4 regions of the Streptomyces sp. NPDC001970 genome follow, and region 2 is predicted to be linked to each of the others. Evidence: riboswitches for the same ligand, from Rfam matches in the RefSeq annotation. Region 2 holds a riboswitch; each other region holds the start of a gene.
What was found. A riboswitch is a leader RNA that binds a small molecule or an ion and turns the genes downstream of it on or off. The one in region 2 is predicted to bind cyclic di-AMP.
Positions count from the first base shown of each region.

Region 1: linked by a shared signal. The riboswitch ahead of ACWCP0_RS12915 (transglycosylase family protein) and the one ahead of ACWCP0_RS24585 (M23 family metallopeptidase) in region 2 are both predicted to bind cyclic di-AMP.
Region 3: linked by a shared signal. The riboswitch ahead of ACWCP0_RS01225 (NlpC/P60 family protein) and the one ahead of ACWCP0_RS24585 (M23 family metallopeptidase) in region 2 are both predicted to bind cyclic di-AMP.
Region 4: linked by a shared signal. The riboswitch ahead of ACWCP0_RS22445 (M23 family metallopeptidase) and the one ahead of ACWCP0_RS24585 (M23 family metallopeptidase) in region 2 are both predicted to bind cyclic di-AMP.

Region 1 covers NZ_JBSFDW010000008.1:114,166-118,370, reverse strand. The annotation lists gene ACWCP0_RS12925 (cytochrome P450 family protein) at 1-953, shown strand, start outside; gene ACWCP0_RS12920 (LysM peptidoglycan-binding domain-containing protein) at 1,103-2,041, shown strand; cyclic di-AMP (ydaO/yuaA leader) riboswitch at 2,301-2,471, shown strand; gene ACWCP0_RS12915 (transglycosylase family protein) at 2,475-3,137, shown strand; gene eno (phosphopyruvate hydratase) at 3,492-4,205, shown strand, end outside.
Region 2 covers NZ_JBSFDW010000021.1:129,643-133,847, forward strand. The annotation lists gene ACWCP0_RS24575 (M16 family metallopeptidase) at 1-291, shown strand, start outside; gene ACWCP0_RS24580 (M16 family metallopeptidase) at 288-1,676, shown strand; cyclic di-AMP (ydaO/yuaA leader) riboswitch at 1,885-2,048, shown strand; gene ACWCP0_RS24585 (M23 family metallopeptidase) at 2,062-2,835, shown strand; gene ACWCP0_RS24590 (GntR family transcriptional regulator) at 3,021-3,704, shown strand; gene ACWCP0_RS24595 (HPr family phosphocarrier protein) at 3,853-4,134, opposite strand.
Region 3 covers NZ_JBSFDW010000001.1:258,479-262,683, reverse strand. The annotation lists gene ACWCP0_RS01235 (NlpC/P60 family protein) at 1-367, opposite strand, end outside; gene ACWCP0_RS01230 (hypothetical protein) at 632-985, shown strand; gene ACWCP0_RS01225 (NlpC/P60 family protein) at 1,148-2,356, opposite strand; cyclic di-AMP (ydaO/yuaA leader) riboswitch at 2,355-2,518, opposite strand; gene pcrA (DNA helicase PcrA) at 2,738-4,205, shown strand, end outside.
Region 4 covers NZ_JBSFDW010000018.1:152,849-157,053, reverse strand. The annotation lists gene ACWCP0_RS22455 (STM4011 family radical SAM protein) at 1-91, shown strand, start outside; gene ACWCP0_RS22450 (SGNH/GDSL hydrolase family protein) at 52-843, opposite strand; gene ACWCP0_RS22445 (M23 family metallopeptidase) at 1,021-2,031, opposite strand; cyclic di-AMP (ydaO/yuaA leader) riboswitch at 2,036-2,193, opposite strand; gene ACWCP0_RS22440 (alpha-galactosidase) at 2,525-4,205, opposite strand, start outside.

The sequences.
Region 1 (4,205 bases), on a different contig from region 2:
GCCGGCTGGTGTCGAAGGCGTTCACGCCGCGCCGCGTCGCCGAATTCGCGCCGCGCGTACAGGAGCTGACGGACCGGCTCATCGACACGATCGTCGCGAAACAGCACGGCGCGGCTCAGGGAGAGGCCGACCTCATCCACGAGTTCGCGTTCCCGCTGCCCATCTACGCGATCTGCGACATGCTCGGCGTCCCGCCGGAGGACCAGGACGACTTCCGGGACTGGGCGGGGATGATGATCCGGCACGGCGGCGGGCCGCGCGGCGGGGTCGCACGGTCGGTGAAGAAGATGCGCGGCTATCTGGCCGAGCTGATCCACCGGAAGCGGGAAGCGCCGGGCGACGACCTGATCTCCGGGCTCATCAAGGCCTCCGACCACGGCGAGCACCTCACCGAGAACGAGGCCGCCGCCATGGCCTTCATCCTGCTCTTCGCCGGCTTCGAGACGACCGTCAATCTCATCGGGAACGGTGTGTACGCGCTGCTGCGGCATCCGGAGCAGCGGGCGCGGCTCCAGGCGTCCCTCGCCGCCGGCGACTCCACGCTCCTCGAGACCGGCGTCGAGGAGCTCCTGCGCTTCGACGGCCCCGTGGAGCTGGCCACGTGGCGGTTCGCCACCGAGTCGCTGACCCTGGGCGGGCAGGACATCGGCGTCGGCGACCCGGTCCTCGTCGTCCTCGCGGCGGCGGACCGCGACCCGGACCGGTTCCCCGATCCTGACGTCCTCGATCTTGCGCGCCGGGACAACCAGCACCTCGGGTACGGGCACGGCATCCACTACTGTCTCGGTGCGCCGCTCGCCCGCCTGGAGGGGCAGACCGCGCTGGCGACGCTGCTGACCCGTCTGCCCGACTTGCAACTTGCGGTCGATCCGTCCGAATTGCGGTGGCGTGGGGGGCTCATCATGCGCGGATTGCGCACCTTGCCCGTTCGGTTCACTTCTCAAACGAGCTGACGGCCCATCAACTCTGTGACTTTCACGTGATCTCCGCTGCATCGACTTGTGACTGACGTTCGAATGCGGCTACGTTCACCGTCAACTCGGGACTCCTCGGTCCCCTGGGGGCTCACCGGTCCCCTGCAGTCACACGGAAGGTCACGCGCATGCTCTCCGGGAACGGTCGACACCGCCGCCCCCGCCAGGCTCCCGCCCTCGTCGTCGCCGCAGGAGTGACCGGCTCGGCCATCGCCATCCCGCTGCTGGGCGCGGGCTCCGCCACCGCCGCCGACGCCACCACCTGGGACCGCGTCGCGGACTGCGAGAGCGGTGGCATGTGGAGCGCCGATCTCGGCAACGGCTACTACGGCGGACTGCAGCTCTCCCAGGACACGTGGGAGGAGTTCGGCGGTACGGCGTACGCGCCGCGCGCCGACCTCGCCAGCCGTTCGCAGCAGATCGCGGTCGCCGAGAAGGTGCTCGCCGCCCAGGGCCCGTCGGCATGGGCGAGCTGCGCCGTGATCACCGGCCTCGCGATCGACGGCGGCAAGGCCAAGGTCGACCCCGGGCTGACGCCCGGCGCGAACACCAAGGGCGACTCGACCGGCTCGGCGGACGAGGAGGTGGACCCGCCGTCGTTCGGCGACGGGGCCGACGCCTCGACCCCGCCCTCCGGTCCGGCCTCGCCTGCGCCCAACCAGTCCGGGAAGCCCTCGGGCGGGGCGTCCACCGAGCCGTCCGCCACCCCCGAGTCGACGGCGTCCACCCGGGACGTGACCGAGGGCGCGGACGCCGAGGGCGGCTCCGGCAAGCACCGCGGTTCTGCCGCCGAGGAGGATCAGGCGGGCAATTCGGTCAATGATCGCGAATCCGGTCGACATGCCTCACGGGATGACGCATCGGCACGAGACGGCGCTGCTGCGGCAGATGGGTACACCGTCCGCCCCGGCGACAACCTGTGGGCGATCGCGGACGCGAACGAGGTGCCCGGCGGCTGGCCCGCTCTGTACGAAGCGAACCAGGAGACCGTCGGCTCCGACCCGGACCTCATCCTCCCTGGCCAGAGTCTCGATCTGGGCCTGAAGGAGAAGCAGTTGAAGAAGTAGTTAGGGTACTTATGTCCACTTCTGCGCAAGTGAGACATGAGTCTCTTCCGGTCAACTGGCGTGTTACGTCTGCCAAGTCCGGTCAACCCGCCTCCCACCTGCGAAAACGGACATCTGTCCAGGGCAGGTAAGGGCGTTTTCTCCCCGATGTTCGACTTTGAACATCGGGGAGAAGTGCGTTTACGGTCTGAACCGCTCGCCACCGCGGGCCCCGTCGACCGTCACGCCGAATCCTGCCGTCGGTCGAAGGGAACAGTCGTCGCGTCAAGCGCCGTAGGCAGGAGCGGGGGACCCAAGGTAGGTGCCGCGTCCGCCCCATGAGGGACGGTCACGGCTTGGGGTGAAGCCGCGCGCAATGGTCGCGCGTGGCCGGGCAACTCACTTGGCCCGAACCCGACAGCTCACCTCGTAGGCGTCGGTGAGGGGAAACTTCATGCTGCTTTCCGGCAAGGGCACGCACCGCCGCCCGTCCAAGGCGATCCGCCTCGCAACGCTCGCCGGTGTCACCGGTGCCGCGATAGCCGCGCCGCTCGTCGTGACCGGTACGGCGTCCGCCGCCACCGCCTCCGAGTGGGACGCGGTCGCCCAGTGCGAGTCCGGCGGCAACTGGTCCATCAACACGGGCAACGGCTACTACGGCGGTCTGCAGTTCTCGGCCTCCACCTGGGCCGCGTACGGCGGCACGGCGTACGCGGCCTCCGCCGACCAGGCCTCGAGGTCGCAGCAGATCGCGGTCGCCGAGAAGGTCCTCGCCGGCCAGGGCAAGGGCGCGTGGCCGCACTGCGGCGTGGGCCTGTCCAACGCCGCGTACACCGGTGGCGCCGCGGAGGCCGCCCCGAAGCCCGCCGCGCCCAAGGCCGAGACCCCCGCCCCGGCGCCGAAGCGCGCCGAGGCCCCGACCACGCGCTCCGCTCGCGCGGCCGCCCCGGTCAAGAAGGGCGACGGCGAGTACACGGTCAAGGCCGGCGACACGCTCAGCAGGATCGCCGGGACCGAGAACGTCAAGGGCGGCTGGAAGAAGCTGTTCGACCTGAACAAGGACGTCATCGACGACGCGGACGTCATTCACCCCGGCCAGAAGCTCCACCTGAGCTGACGGCCCGGCTCCGGGACCGATCCCGGCTCCGGGGCTCCCCGACCCGGACTCCCGGGACGCCCGTAGTCCCCTAGGGGCTCCCTTACCCCGGTGGACCCGGCGGACCACCGGACGCACGCACCCCCGTCCCCCAGCCACCCCGGCCCGGCGCACCTTCCCCCCGTACGCTCCCCCGCAGCCCTGCGGGCGCGGGAGGTGCCCCCAGGCCGGGGTTTCTGTCTGTTTCCTTCCCTTTTTCGTCCCACGGGGCGGGCACCGACCGGCCGATGCCCCCGGGCCGGATAGGCTCATGTCGCAAGGCCGAAGCGACCCTGCACCGCTTGCGTCACATTCAGCGTCACATCCCAGAAGGAGATGCTCGTGCCGTCCATCGACGTCGTCGTAGCCCGGGAAATCCTGGACTCCCGAGGCAACCCCACGGTCGAGGTCGAGGTCGGCCTCGACGACGGCAGCACCGGCCGTGCTGCTGTGCCCTCCGGCGCCTCCACCGGTGCGTTCGAGGCCATTGAGCTCCGTGACGGAGACCCGAACCGCTACCAGGGCAAGGGCGTGGAGAAGGCCGTCCTCGCCGTCATCGAGCAGATCGGCCCCGAGCTCGTCGGGTACGACGCCACCGAGCAGCGCCTGATCGACCAGGCGATGTTCGACCTGGACGCCACCGACAACAAGGCGTCCCTCGGTGCCAACGCCATCCTCGGCGTCTCGCTGGCCGTCGCCCACGCCGCCTCCGAGGCCTCGGACCTCCCCCTCTTCCGCTACCTGGGCGGCCCGAACGCGCACCTCCTGCCGGTGCCGATGATGAACATCCTGAACGGCGGCTCGCACGCCGACTCCAACGTGGACATCCAGGAGTTCATGATCGCCCCGATCGGCGCGGAGTCCTTCTCCGAGGCGCTGCGCTGGGGCACCGAGGTCTACCACACCCTCAAGAAGGTCCTGAAGGAGCGCGGTCTCTCCACCGGTCTCGGTGACGAGGGCGGCTTCGCCCCGAACCTGAACTCGAACCGCGAGGCCCTCGACCTCATCCTCGAGGCCGTCAAGCAGGCCGGTTACGCGCCCGGCAAGGAC
Region 2 (4,205 bases):
ACGCCCGAGGAGATGGAGCGCGCCCAGGCACAGCTGGAGCGCGAGTGGCTGGACCGGCTCGGTACGGTCGCGGGCCGCGCCGACGAACTCTGCCGGTACGCCGTGCTGTTCGGCGACCCCCAGCTGGCGCTCAGCGCCGTCTCGCGGGTCCTCGACATCACTGCCGAGGAGGTCAGGGCCGTCGCCCAGGCCCGGCTGCGCCCGGACAACCGGGCGGTTCTGGTGTACGAGCCCCTCCAGGCCGCCGAGGGAACCGAGGACAACGACGACGAGGAGGGGGCGGACCAGTGACCGACGCTGCCGTGACCATGGAATTCCACCCGCAGCCGCAGGCGGGCGAGGCCAGGCCGTGGGCCTTCCCCGCCCCCGAGCGCGGTGTGCTCGACAACGGGCTGACCGTCCTGCGCTGCCACCGCCCCGGCCAGCAGGTCGTGGCCGTCGAGATCTTCCTCGTCGCCCCGCTGGACGCCGAGCCCGAGGGCCTCGACGGTGTTGCCACGATCATGGCCAGGGCGCTCTCCGAGGGCACCGACAAGCACACGGCGGAGGAGTTCGCCGCGGAGCTGGAGCGCTGCGGCGCCACCCTGGACTCGCACGCGGACCACCCCGGCGTCCGCGTCTCCCTCGAGGTGCCGGTCTCCCGCCTCCTCAAGGCGCTCGGCCTGCTCGCCGAGGCCCTGCGCGCGCCGCTCTTCGCCGACAGCGAGGTCGAGCGGCTCGTGCGGAACCGGCTGGACGAGATCCCGCACGAGACCGCCAACCCGGCCCGCCGCGCCGCCAAGGAGCTGTCCAAGCAGCTCTTCCCGGCGTCCTCCCGGATGTCCCGGCCCCGCCAGGGCAGCGAGGAGACCGTGGAGCGCATCGACTCCGCGGCCGTGCGGGCCTTCTACGAGGCCCATGTCCGGCCCGCGTCCGCCACCGCCGTGATCGTCGGCGACCTCACCGGTGTCGATGTGGACGCCGTGCTCGCCGACACCCTCGGCGCCTGGACCGGTGGCGCGGCCGAGAGCCGTCCCATGCCGCCGATCACCGCCGACGACAGGGGACGCGTCGTCATCGTCGACCGCCCCGGCGCGGTGCAGACGCAGCTGCTCATCGGCCGCATCGGCCCGGACCGCCACGACCGCGTCTGGCCGGCCCAGGTCCTCGGCACGTACTGCCTGGGCGGCACCCTCACCTCCCGTCTCGACCGCGTCCTGCGCGAGGAGAAGGGGTACACGTACGGCGTGCGGGCCTTCGCCCAGGTCCTGCGCTCCTCCGCCGACGGCACGGGCGCGGCCACGCTCGCCATCAGCGGCTCCGTCGACACCCCGCACACCGGCCCGGCGCTGGACGACCTCTGGAAGGTGCTGCGCACCCTCGCCGCGGAGGGCCTCACCGACGCCGAGCGCGACGTCGCCGTGCAGAACCTGGTGGGTGTGGCTCCGCTCAAGTACGAGACCGCTGCGTCGGTCGCGGGCACGCTCGCCGACCAGGTCGAGCAGCATCTGCCGGACGACTACCAGGCGCAGCTGTACACGCGCCTGGCCGGGACCGGCACCGTCGAGGCGACGGCCGCGGTCGTCAACGCCTTCCCGGTGGACCGGCTCGTCACCGTCCTCGTGGGCGACGCGGCCGAGATCGAGGAGCCGGTCAGGGCGCTGGGCATCGGTGAAGTGACTGTTGTCACGGGCTGATTGACCGCCGGTCGGCTCCGGCGCACCCGGAGGGCCCCGTTGGCATCGTGTCAACGGGGCCCTCCCGTATGTCCGTTTTATTGGAGAGGCTGCCTGTCTGGCCTGTGGCATGCACAACAAATCTCCGTGTCCGTTTGGTGATTGAAAGATGTCCGGCTTAGCGTCTTCTGCGCTGTCCGCCGGTTGCACCAGCCGCACCAGCGGCATCGGACAGCCATCGCCGAGTCCCCGTCGGGCGCGAGCCTGGGGAGCCGGGGACCCACATGTCCCCTGGGGTGAATCGGACGCCTTCGCACTCGTGCGGAGGGGCCCGTAGGAGACCTTCCTGCTCCGAACCCGTCAGCTAACCCGGTAGGCGAGAAGGAAGGAAAGGATCAGCCACTACATGGCGTTCACCCGTGCCACCGGGAAGCATCGTGGTCCGAGCCGGCTGACGCGCAAGCGCGCGGGCATCGCCGGAGCCGCGGCCCTCGCCACCACCGGCGTCATCGGAAGCCTCGCCTCCCCGGCGCTCGCCGCCGACACGGAAAGCCCGTCGTTCGAGGACACCGGCCTCACCCAGGCCGTCGCCGCCGACACCACCCTCGCCGAGCAGATCGACGCCCAGGCCGCGGCCCAGCAGTACGAGGCCGACCTGGCCGCCGCCCGCGCGAAGGCCGAGGCCGAGGCGAAGCGCAAGGCCGAGGCCCGCGTCAAGGCGGCCCGCGAGGCCAAGGAGCGCGCCGCCCGCGAGGCGGAGCGCAAGCGTCTGATGTCCTACACGCTCCCGGTCGCCGGCTCCTACGTCAGCACGGTCTACCAGGCGGGCGGCTCGGTCTGGTCCTCCGGCAGCCACACCGGCGTCGACTTCCACGCCCCGTCCGGCACTCCTGTCGTCGCCGTCGGCATGGGCACGGTCGTGGAGGCCGGCTGGGGCGGTGCCTACGGCAACAACGTCGTGATCAAGATGAAGGACGGCACGTACACCCAGTACGGTCACCTGTCGTCCATCGGCGTCTCGGTCGGCCAGACCGTCACCCCGGGCCAGCGGATCGGCCTGTCCGGGGCCACCGGCAACTCGTCCGGCCCGCACCTTCACTTCGAGGCCCGCACGAGCCCCGACTACGGCTCGGACATCGACCCGGTCGCGTATCTGCGCGGCCACGGCGTGAGCCTCTGACGTCCACTTCCGCATCCGTGGGCCCCGGCCCGGTCATGGAGACCGGCCGGGGCTTTCGGCGTATTCAGGCCAAAAGATATCCACGGATTCCGGCAGGCCATCGGAAATTCCGGCCGGCTGCAATAGAGTCACCGAACAGACATCGTTCGACTGGGTTTCGCGCGGATTAAAGGCGGAGGTTCGGTATGCGCATTCCTGCGCGCTCGGTATGCACGGCGATCCGCGACGACATCGTCTCCGGTGTCTTCGAGCGCGGCGGCCGGCTCACCGAGGAGCAGCTGGCACGCCGCTACGGCGTCTCACGCGTCCCGGTGCGCGAAGCGCTGCGGACCCTGGAGTCCGAGGGGTTCGTCGTCACCCGCAGACATGCGGGAGCGTGCGTCGCCGAGCCCACCGAGCAGGAGGCCGCCGACCTGCTGGAGATCCGGATGCTGCTGGAGCCGCTGGGCGCCGCGCGGGCCGCGCAGCGGCGCACGGAAGCCCACCTCAAAGTGCTGCGCGGCCTGGTCAGGCTCGGCCAGGAGCGGGCGCGCCGGGGCCAGGGGGAGGATTTGCGCTCGCTCGGCGGCTGGTTCCACGAGACCCTCGCGCAGGCCTCCGGCAGCCCCGGACTCATCGCGCTCCTCACCCAGCTCCGGCACAAGATCGCCTGGATGTACGCCGTCGAGCAGCCTGCTCAGCCGGTGGAGTCCTGGTCCGAGCACGGTGCGATCGTGGACGCGGTGTCGCGCGGCGACGCGGAGCGGGCGCGGGCGCTCACCGCGATGCACGCCGAGCGGATGGCGGGGGCGCACAGGTTGCGCATCACGACGCGCGGGACGGTGAGGGCTTCGCAACATGCCGTAAACACGGCGAGCGTCCGCAATTAACAAAAGCGCCGTATACAAAGAGGGGCTATTTGAAAGCGGCAGAGCCGCAGACCGGAATTCCCGGTTGCTGCGGCTCCGCCGTTTCCATTTATTTGTCATTACCTGCCGGGGTGCGGGTGCGAGGTCCGTACCCGGGGCGGGGCAGGGGTCAGACCGTCTCGGGGAGCTCCTCGAGACCCTCGGCGACCAGCTTCGCCAGACGGTCGAGGGCGGCGTCCGCGCCGTCCGCGTCCGAGGCGAGGACGATCTCCTGGCCGCCCTCCGCGCCGAGGCCGAGCACCGCGAGCATCGAGGCGGCGTTGACGGGGGTGCCGTCGGCCTTGGCGATCGTCACCGGGACGCCGGAGGCCGTGGCGGCACGGACGAAGATGGAAGCGGGGCGGGCGTGGAGGCCCTCGGCCCAGCCGACATTGACGCGGCGCTCAGCCATGGTGATGCCCTTCAAGTCCTCAGCGGTTGTCTAGACCAGTCTCTCATGTGTGGTGCAGTGCTCGGCAACGG
Region 3 (4,205 bases), on a different contig from region 2:
GCGCGAGCTGTACCGCCGGGTCGAGCCCGCCCGCGCGGTACTGCGCGGTGGCGATCGAACCGAGTGCGTTCCGCGAGGCGTTGAGCCGCTCCGTGCGCCTCGCCGCCTCGTCCCGCAGCTCGTCCAACGACTCACGGGCCCGGTCGGCGGCTTCCTTGGCGCCGTTGTACTTCTCGGTGGCCTCCTCGGCCTCCTGGTACAGCTTGTCGGCCTTGGCCTTCAGCTGCTCGGGCGTGGGGCGGGGCTCCGCGTGTCCGGAACCGTCGAAGGCGGTGGCGGTCGCGGCACCGGCGAGCGCGAGTGTGAGGGCGGTGCGGGCGGCCGGGCCGCCGATCGTGCGCTGCTTGGGTTTGCGGTGCGCTGCCACGAGGGCCAGTCCTTCCGGAGTCCGGCGGTTCGCGCCGTACGGTCCGGCGGCGGGCCGCACAGGGAACGGCCCACCGCCGGATCCATCGGCGTGGTGGCCGGCGTGCCGCCCGGACGTGCGGCGGCGTTGGGGAGTCGGTCACCTGGGGGAGGACGCTAAACCTCCGGGGCGCGGCGAAGTGGTGACATGACTGTTATTGGCAGGAGTCGGCGGGAGTCGGACCGCCGGGGTCGCTTTCGGACCGTACGGCTAGGCTCCCGTGCCATGGACATACTCATCAATGTCTTCGTCGCCCTGCACATCATCGGCATTGCGTCGTTGCTCGGCGGCTTCCTGACCCGGATGAAGGCGATGGGCGAGGGTACGGCGCGCTTCACGCCCGCGATGCTGCACGGCGCCCTGACCATGCTGGTCACGGGCGTGGCGCTGGTGGGGCTGAACCAGGCGGACGACCAGGCGGTCAACAACCTCAAGGTCGGCATCAAGCTGGCGGTGCTGGTGGTGATCCTCGCACTGGTCTACGTCAAGCGGGACGACGAGAAGGTGGGGAAGGGCCTGTTCGGCGCGGTGGGCGGCCTGACGCTGGCGAACATCTTCATCGCCACGTTGTGGACGTGAGTCGGCCGGGGGTCCGGGGGTTGTCCCCCGGGACGGCACGGCATCGCGATGTTGTGGTGTTGTCGACCTGAGCCTGGCGTCCGCGTAAGCCGTTCGCGCAAACACCTCACGCCGCAACGCGCCCTCTTCACAGGGCGCGTTGCGGCGTGAGTGCGAGTGGGTCTACGCGGGGCGGACGCTCCCGTAGATCGGCATGTAGTAGATCGACTCCTCACGGACGTTCGCGCCCGGCTTCGGGGCGTGGATCATCATGCCGTCGCCTATGTAGATGCCGACGTGGCTGATGTCGTCGTAGAAGAAGACCAGGTCACCCGGGAGGAGATCGTTCGTGGCCACGCGCTGGCCGACCTTGACCTGGTCCCACGTGGTGCGGGGCAGGTCGACGCCGGCGGCCTTCCAGGCGGCCTGGGTGAGGCCCGAGCAGTCGTACGAGCTGGGGCCGGTCGCCCCCCACACGTACGGCTTGCCGATCTGGGCGCGGGCGAAGGTGAGGACCTTCTCGGCCTTGGCGGCGTAGGTCCCGGTCCCAGTCCCGGTCCCGGTCCCAGTCCCGGTCCCGGTACCCGTCCCCGTCCCCGTGCTCGTTCCCGTGTCCTGGTTCTGTGCCTCCTGCTGCGCGCGCTCCTGTGCCAGGCGCTCGGCCTCGGCCTCGGCCTCGGCCTTGGCCTCCGCCTCCGCCTTGGCCTTCGCCTCCGCCTGGCGGCGGGCCTCTTCCTCGCGCTCTCGCTCCAGCGCCTCGAGCCGTGCCTTCTCCTCGGCCGTCAGCTGTGACAGCAGCGTCCGCGCCTCGGCGAGCTTCTTCTGGACCTGCTCCTTGCTGGTGCGCAGCGACTGCTGGGAAGCGGTCAGCGTCTCCAGGCTCGTGGTCGCCTTCGCACGCTGCTTCGCCGCCTCCGCCTGCTGGGCCTCGAAGTCGGCGACGGCGCCGCGCTGCTCGTCGGAGAGCCGGTCCATCAGATGGGTCTGGTCGAAGTACGCCTGCGGGCTGTCGGCGAAGAGCAGCGCGGCGGTCGGCGTGACCGCACCGGTCCGGTACTGCGCGGCCGCGTACGAACCGAGCGTGCGTCGGGCCTCGTTCAGCGATTCCGTGCGCTTGGCGACGTCGTCGAGGATCGTGTCCACCTCGCGGCGCTGCTGCGCGGTCTCCTCCTTGGCCCGGTTGTACTCCTGGGTCGCGGTGCCCGCCTGCCGGTAGAGGTCGTCGACCTTCTTCTGGACCTCTTCGATGCTGGGTCTCGGGTCGGCCTGAGCACTCTGGGCGGAGAGGAGGGTGACGCCCGCGAGGGCGGCCGTCGTGAACCCGACGGCGGGGGATTTCGTACGGGGACCTGTACGGGTGCGCGTCTTGCGATGCGACGCCAAGGCCGACATCTCCTTCCGTGGACCGCCTACCGGGTTAGCTGTCGGGTTCGGACGAAACGGAAGGCTGTCCTACGGGCCGAGTTGAGCTGGCCCGATTCACCCCGGTTGTGCATGATGGGTCCCCGGTTCCGAACTTCCTTGAAGAAAGCCCGGATTCGGCGTGGGCTGCCCGATTGGCGTTGGTCACCAAGGGGGTTCGAGCCGCCTGAGCGAGCACGCTAGCCAAACTGTGGTGCCCTTGTGAAGGACGATGCGCGATATGTCCGATACATTTCCGTGACCTTCGCGTGTCGTGGTCGATACGCTACGGAGCGTGCCGGGCCGGATTCGGGACGGTTGTCGCCAAGGCGGCCGCGGGCTGTCAGTGGGGCGGCCTAGACTCGTAGAGCGATGAGCAGCCTCTTTGACGACAGCTTCCTGGCCGACCTCCGGCGCACCTCGGGCCCGGCGGGTCCCCCGCCGCCCGGGCACGACGAGCCCTATGAGCCCGACGAGCACGGCCCCCACGAGGAGGTCCCGGACGACCTCTTCGAGGGGAAGTTCGACGTGCCTCCGGCCAGGGACGCCTACTACCGGGACGGAGCGCCCCGCACCGCCGTGGACCCGGCCGCGCTGCTCGACGGCCTGAACGAGCAGCAGCGTGCCGCCGTCGTGCACACCGGCTCCCCGCTGCTCATCGTGGCCGGCGCCGGCTCGGGCAAGACCAGGGTGCTGACCCACCGGATCGCCCATCTGCTGGCGACCCGCCATGTCCACCCCGGCCAGATACTGGCGATCACGTTCACGAACAAGGCCGCGGGCGAGATGAAGGAGCGCGTCGAGCACCTCGTCGGCCCGCGTGCCAACGCGATGTGGGTCTCCACCTTCCACAGCGCCTGCGTGCGCATCCTGCGCCGGGAGAGCAAGAAGCTCGGCTTCACCTCGTCGTTCTCGATCTACGACGCGGCCGACTCCAAGCGGCTCATGGCCCTGGTCTGCCGCGATCTCGACCTCGACCCGAAGCGCTACCCGCCGAAGTCCTTCAGCGCCAAGATCTCGAACCTGAAGAACGAGCTGATCGACGAGGAGACCTTCGCCGACCAGGCCGATGGGGGTACCTCCCAGGCCGGAGGCTCTGGGGGAGGCTTCGAGAAGACGCTCGCCGAGGCCTACCGGATGTACCAGGCGCGGCTGCGCGAGGCCAACGCTCTGGACTTCGACGACATCATCATGACCACGGTCCATCTGCTCCAGGCGTTCCCGGACGTCGCAGAGCACTACCGGCGCCGGTTCCGCCATGTCCTCGTCGACGAGTACCAGGACACCAACCACGCTCAGTACACACTGGTGCGCGAGCTGGTCGGCTCCGGGTACGAGGACCTGGACCCGGCCGAGCTGTGCGTCGTGGGCGACGCCGACCAGTCGATCTACGCCTTCCGTGGTGCCACGATCCGTAACATCCTCCAGTTCGAGGAGGACTACCCGGACGCGACGACGATCCTGCTGGAGCAGAACTACCGCTCGACGCAGACGATCCTCTCCGCCGCCAATGCCGTCATCGAGCGGAACGAGAGCCGTCGCCCCAAGAACCTGTGGACGAACGCGGGGGCCGGAGCACAGATCACCGGCTACGTGGCGGACACCGAGCACGACGAGGCCCAGTTCGTCGCCGACGAGATCGACCGGCTGACGGACGCGCGCGAGGCGAAGGTCGGCGATGTCGCGGTCTTCTACCGGACGAACGCCCAGTCCCGTGTCTTCGAGGAGATCTTCATCCGCGTCGGCCTGCCCTACAAGGTCGTCGGCGGCGTGCGCTTCTACGAGCGCAAGGAGGTCCGGGACGTCCTGGCCTATCTGCGCGTCCTGGCCAACCCCGAGG
Region 4 (4,205 bases), on a different contig from region 2:
GTTCGCGGGCGGGGTCCTGGAGCGGATCCCCGCCGCCGCGAACGGGAGGGTTCACAGCGGAAGCAGATCAGGACGCTTCGGCTCCACGTGATCACCGGAGGACTCGCCCCGCAGCCGCCTGCCGATCCACGGGGCGAGGTACTCGCGCGCCCAGTGGATGTCGTCGCGCCGGACCTCGAGCGTGCCGCGCGGCGGCAGCGGGGGCCATGGCTGGTCCGGGTCGACGGGGACGTGGAAGCCGAGGACCTGGGCGGCGCGGAGCGCCACGCGCGTGTGTCCCTCGGGGGACAGATGCAGCCGGTCGTCGTCCCAGGCGCGCCTGTCCTGGACGGACTTGAGCGACCAGAGGTCGAGGACCGGGCAGTCGTAGCGGTCGGCGATGGCGCGGACGTGCGCGGTGTACGTGGCGATCTTGCCGCGCAGGTGGCGCAGCACGGGCACACCGCGGGTGTCGAAGCCGGTGGTCACCATGACGGTGCCGACGGCCGAGGTGAGGGCGGCGACGGCTCGTTCGAAGCGCTCGGCGACGTCGTCGGGGTCGGTGCCGGGCCGGATGATGTCGTTGCCGCCCGCGCAGAACGTCACCAGGTCGGGGGCGAGTTCCCTTGCGCGCGGGACCTGTTCCGCCACGATCTGGTCGAGAAGGCGGCCGCGCACGGCGAGGTTGGCGTAGCGGAAGGTGTGCTCCGGTGCGCGGTCGTCGAGCAGGACCGCCAGGCGATCCGCCCATCCCACGAACCGACCCTCGGGTCCGGGGTCCCCGACGCCCTCGGTGAAGCTGTCACCGATCGCCGCGTACGACCCGAATGCCCTGTTTTCCCTTGATCTCGAATCGTCTGCCACGTCGAGACATCATTCACGGCGCTAAGTGACCTACGCCACCGTAGGGAGGGGTTGACGGGGCGTGAGATAGACCACCTGGTCAGTTTTCCGCTCAGCGGGAATATGGCGGCACACACACGCCCGCCGCCCTCCGGGTCAGGTCGGAGGGCGGCGGACGCTGCTGACGTTACGTCAGGTTCAGATCGAGACGCCGTACTGGCGGAGGTAGGCGAGCGGGTCCATGTCCGAGCCGTAGTTCGGGGTGGTGCGGATCTCGAAGTGCAGGTGCGGACCGGTGGAGTTGCCGGTGGAGCCGGAGAGGCCGATCTGCTGCCCGCCGGTGACGCTCTCGCCGGACGAGATGGAGAGCTGGGAGAGGTGAGCGTACTGCGAGTACGTGCCGTCGTCGTGCCGGATGACGACCTGGTTGCCGTACGCGCCGGCCCAGCCGGCCGAGACGACGGTGCCGGGGCCGACCGACTTGACGGAGGTGCCGGTGGGGGCCGCGAAGTCGACACCGGTGTGGTAACCGCTGGACCACATGGCGCCGGCGGTGCGGTAGGCGGTGGTCATGCTCGCGTCGACCGGGGCGAAGTAGCCGGAGAAGTTGCTCTGCGCGGCGGGGGCAGGGGCGGCGGCAGCGGCACCGGCGGGGGCCTGGGCGGCACCGGATCCGGACTCGGCGCGCACCTGCGTGCGTTCGGCCTTCGCCGGAGCCTCGGCCCGCGCGTCGGCCTTGGCGGGCGCCTCGGCCTTGGCGGGCGCCTCGGCCTTCGACGCCTTCGCCTTCGTCTTCTCCTTGGCGGGGGCCTCGGCCGGAGCCTTCGCCTGGGCCTTGGCGCCGAGCGTGAGCTTGAGACCCGGGTGGATGAGCGACGGGTTCTCGCCGACGGCTTCGCGGTTGTCCGCGTACAGCTTCTTCCAGCCGCCCCGGACGTCCTGCTCCACGGCGATCTTCGACAGGTAGTCACCGGACACGACCGTGTAGGTCTTGGCCGCCTTCCCCGTCCGGTCCGCCTGGGGGGCGGCGGCCTTCTGGGCGACGGTGGCGACGCGCTCGGGGGTGACGGTGGGCGCGGACGTGTCCGCGGCGTGCGCACCCGCGGCGCCGATCAGGGGGAGTGCGATGGCGGCACCACCCGTGCCCGCGGCGACGAATCCGCGCGAGATGGGGTTGGTCCTCGGACGACGATGCTTGCCCTTGGGCATGGCGAATTCCTCTCCGGCGCCTACGAGGTGAGCTGTCGGGTGCGGGCTGGAGACGCCCGGCCGCGAGGTGTGCGGCTTGACCCCTAGCCGTCCGGAACTCCGGTCGGCGTTCTACCTGGGTCCCCCGCTCCTGCCACGCGTGGGGGTGGGTGCGTATTCCGGTCGGCGGCAGGATTAGGCGGTCCGACCGGATTGCGGCGAACTTAAGGGAGCCGGTCGACGGGAACAAGCCACCTCATTAACCCGGCATTCACCCAGGTAGCGACAACAGGGAATTCCCGGTCACCCTCCGTCGATTACGGATCTGTGATTGCCTTGCGGACAAAGGCAATTGATTGCGGGACACGACAACAGAACGTCACGAATATGATCCCGCTCACGCAACGGAGCCCATCCCCCTTGTAACCGGGGCGTGTTCCACTAAAGGCCTCAATACGGACAGAAGCCCCAATAGGCATGAATCCCACTAGATGTGCCCGTAAGGGCGGAAGGGTCAGATCCGGCCGGACCTGCGCCTCAGCCGGAGCACCACCGCGTCGCGATCACCGCGCAGCCCCGTGTCCATTCCGTGATGCAGCAGCACCGCACCCCGGTGGACGGTCTCCGTGTCCAGACACTCGTACGCCGCCGCCGGGTCGAGCCCGCACAGCCTGAGCGCGGGCGGCCGCTCCCCGTGGCGCTGCGCCTCGAGCCAGGCCAGGACGATGACCTCGTCGCCGCGCACGTACTGCACAGCGCTCAGCCCGCCCTCCGGCGGGCGCAGCCGGTGGAGCTCGCCGTGCTGCACGACCGGCCTGATCTTCTTATAGAGGTCCACCCAGCCGCGGGCCTCGGTCAGCTCGTCCTCACTCCACCGCGCGAGGTCGCCGCCGATGCCCAGCACCCCGGCCATCGCGCTGACGAAACGGAACCGCAGGGAGCTGATCCTGCCGTTGAGCTGCACATTCGGGCTGTCCGTCACCCAGGCGGCCATGACCCGGGCCGGATGCAGCTGCGAGAAGCCGTGCTGGATGGCCAGCCGGTCCAGCGGATCGGTGTTGTCGGAGGTCCAGACCTGATCGGTACGGGAGAGTATCCCCAGGTCGATCCGGCCACCGCCGCCCGAGCAGGACTCGAAGGCGACGGCCGGGTGCGCCGCCCGCAGCCGGTCCAGCAGGGAGTAGAGCGCCTCGACGTGCTCGACCCAGAGCCTCTGGGGGTACGGCTCCCCCGGCCAGCCGGCATCCGTGAAGCAGCGGTTGAAGTCCCACTTCACGTAGTCGATGGGGGCCGAGGCCAGCAGCCCGTCCAGCTGTTCCCAGAGGTGGTCCTGGACGTCCTGGCGGGCGAGGTTCAGCACCAGCTGGTTGCGGAATTCGGTCCGGGCCCGGCCCGGACGGTGCTGGATCCACTCGGGGTGGGCGCGGTGGAGATCGCTGTCGGCGTTGACCATCTCCGGCTCGACCCAGATCCCGAACTGCATGCCCAGCGCGTGCACTTCGTCGGCGAGCGGCTTCAGCCCCTGCGGGAAGCGGTCCGGATTCGGCGTCCAGTCGCCGAGCCCGGCCCGGTCGCTGGTGCGCCGCCCGAACCAGGCGTCGTCCACGACGAAGAGCTCGACCCCGATCCCGGCCGCCCGGCGCGCCAGGGCCCGCTGCTGCTCCTCCGAGATGTCGAAGCCGGTGGCCTCCCAGGAGTTGTAGAGGACCGGCCGGGAAGCCCGCGCGTCCGGAATGACATGGGCGAGCTGCCAGGAATGCCAGGCGCGGCTTGCCGCGCCGAAGCCACCATCCGTCCAAAGTCCGGCAAATACGGGCGAAATATATGATTCGCCCGGCGCGAGGAGCAGCAGCCCGGAGTCGTCGTATCCGGCTCCGCCGTTGATCTGCACCCGGCCGTCGGGCAGGTGCTGGACGGCGATCCGCCATGATCCCGACCAGCCGAGCGCACAGCCGTACACCTCGCCCGTCTCCTCCGTGGCCTCACCGTCGTCGACGGCGACCCAGGGCAGGTGCTGGTGCCCGGTGTGCCCGCGACGCGACCCGAGCACCTTCTCGCCGTACGTGAGCTCCGACCGCACGAGAAGGGACTCGGCCGCCCAGCGGCCGTGCAGCTGCGAGAGCCGGCGCCGGTCGCGACCCGGCAGTGTCCACACGGCGGCGTCGGCGCGCAGCAGCTCCAGCGCCGCTCCCTGG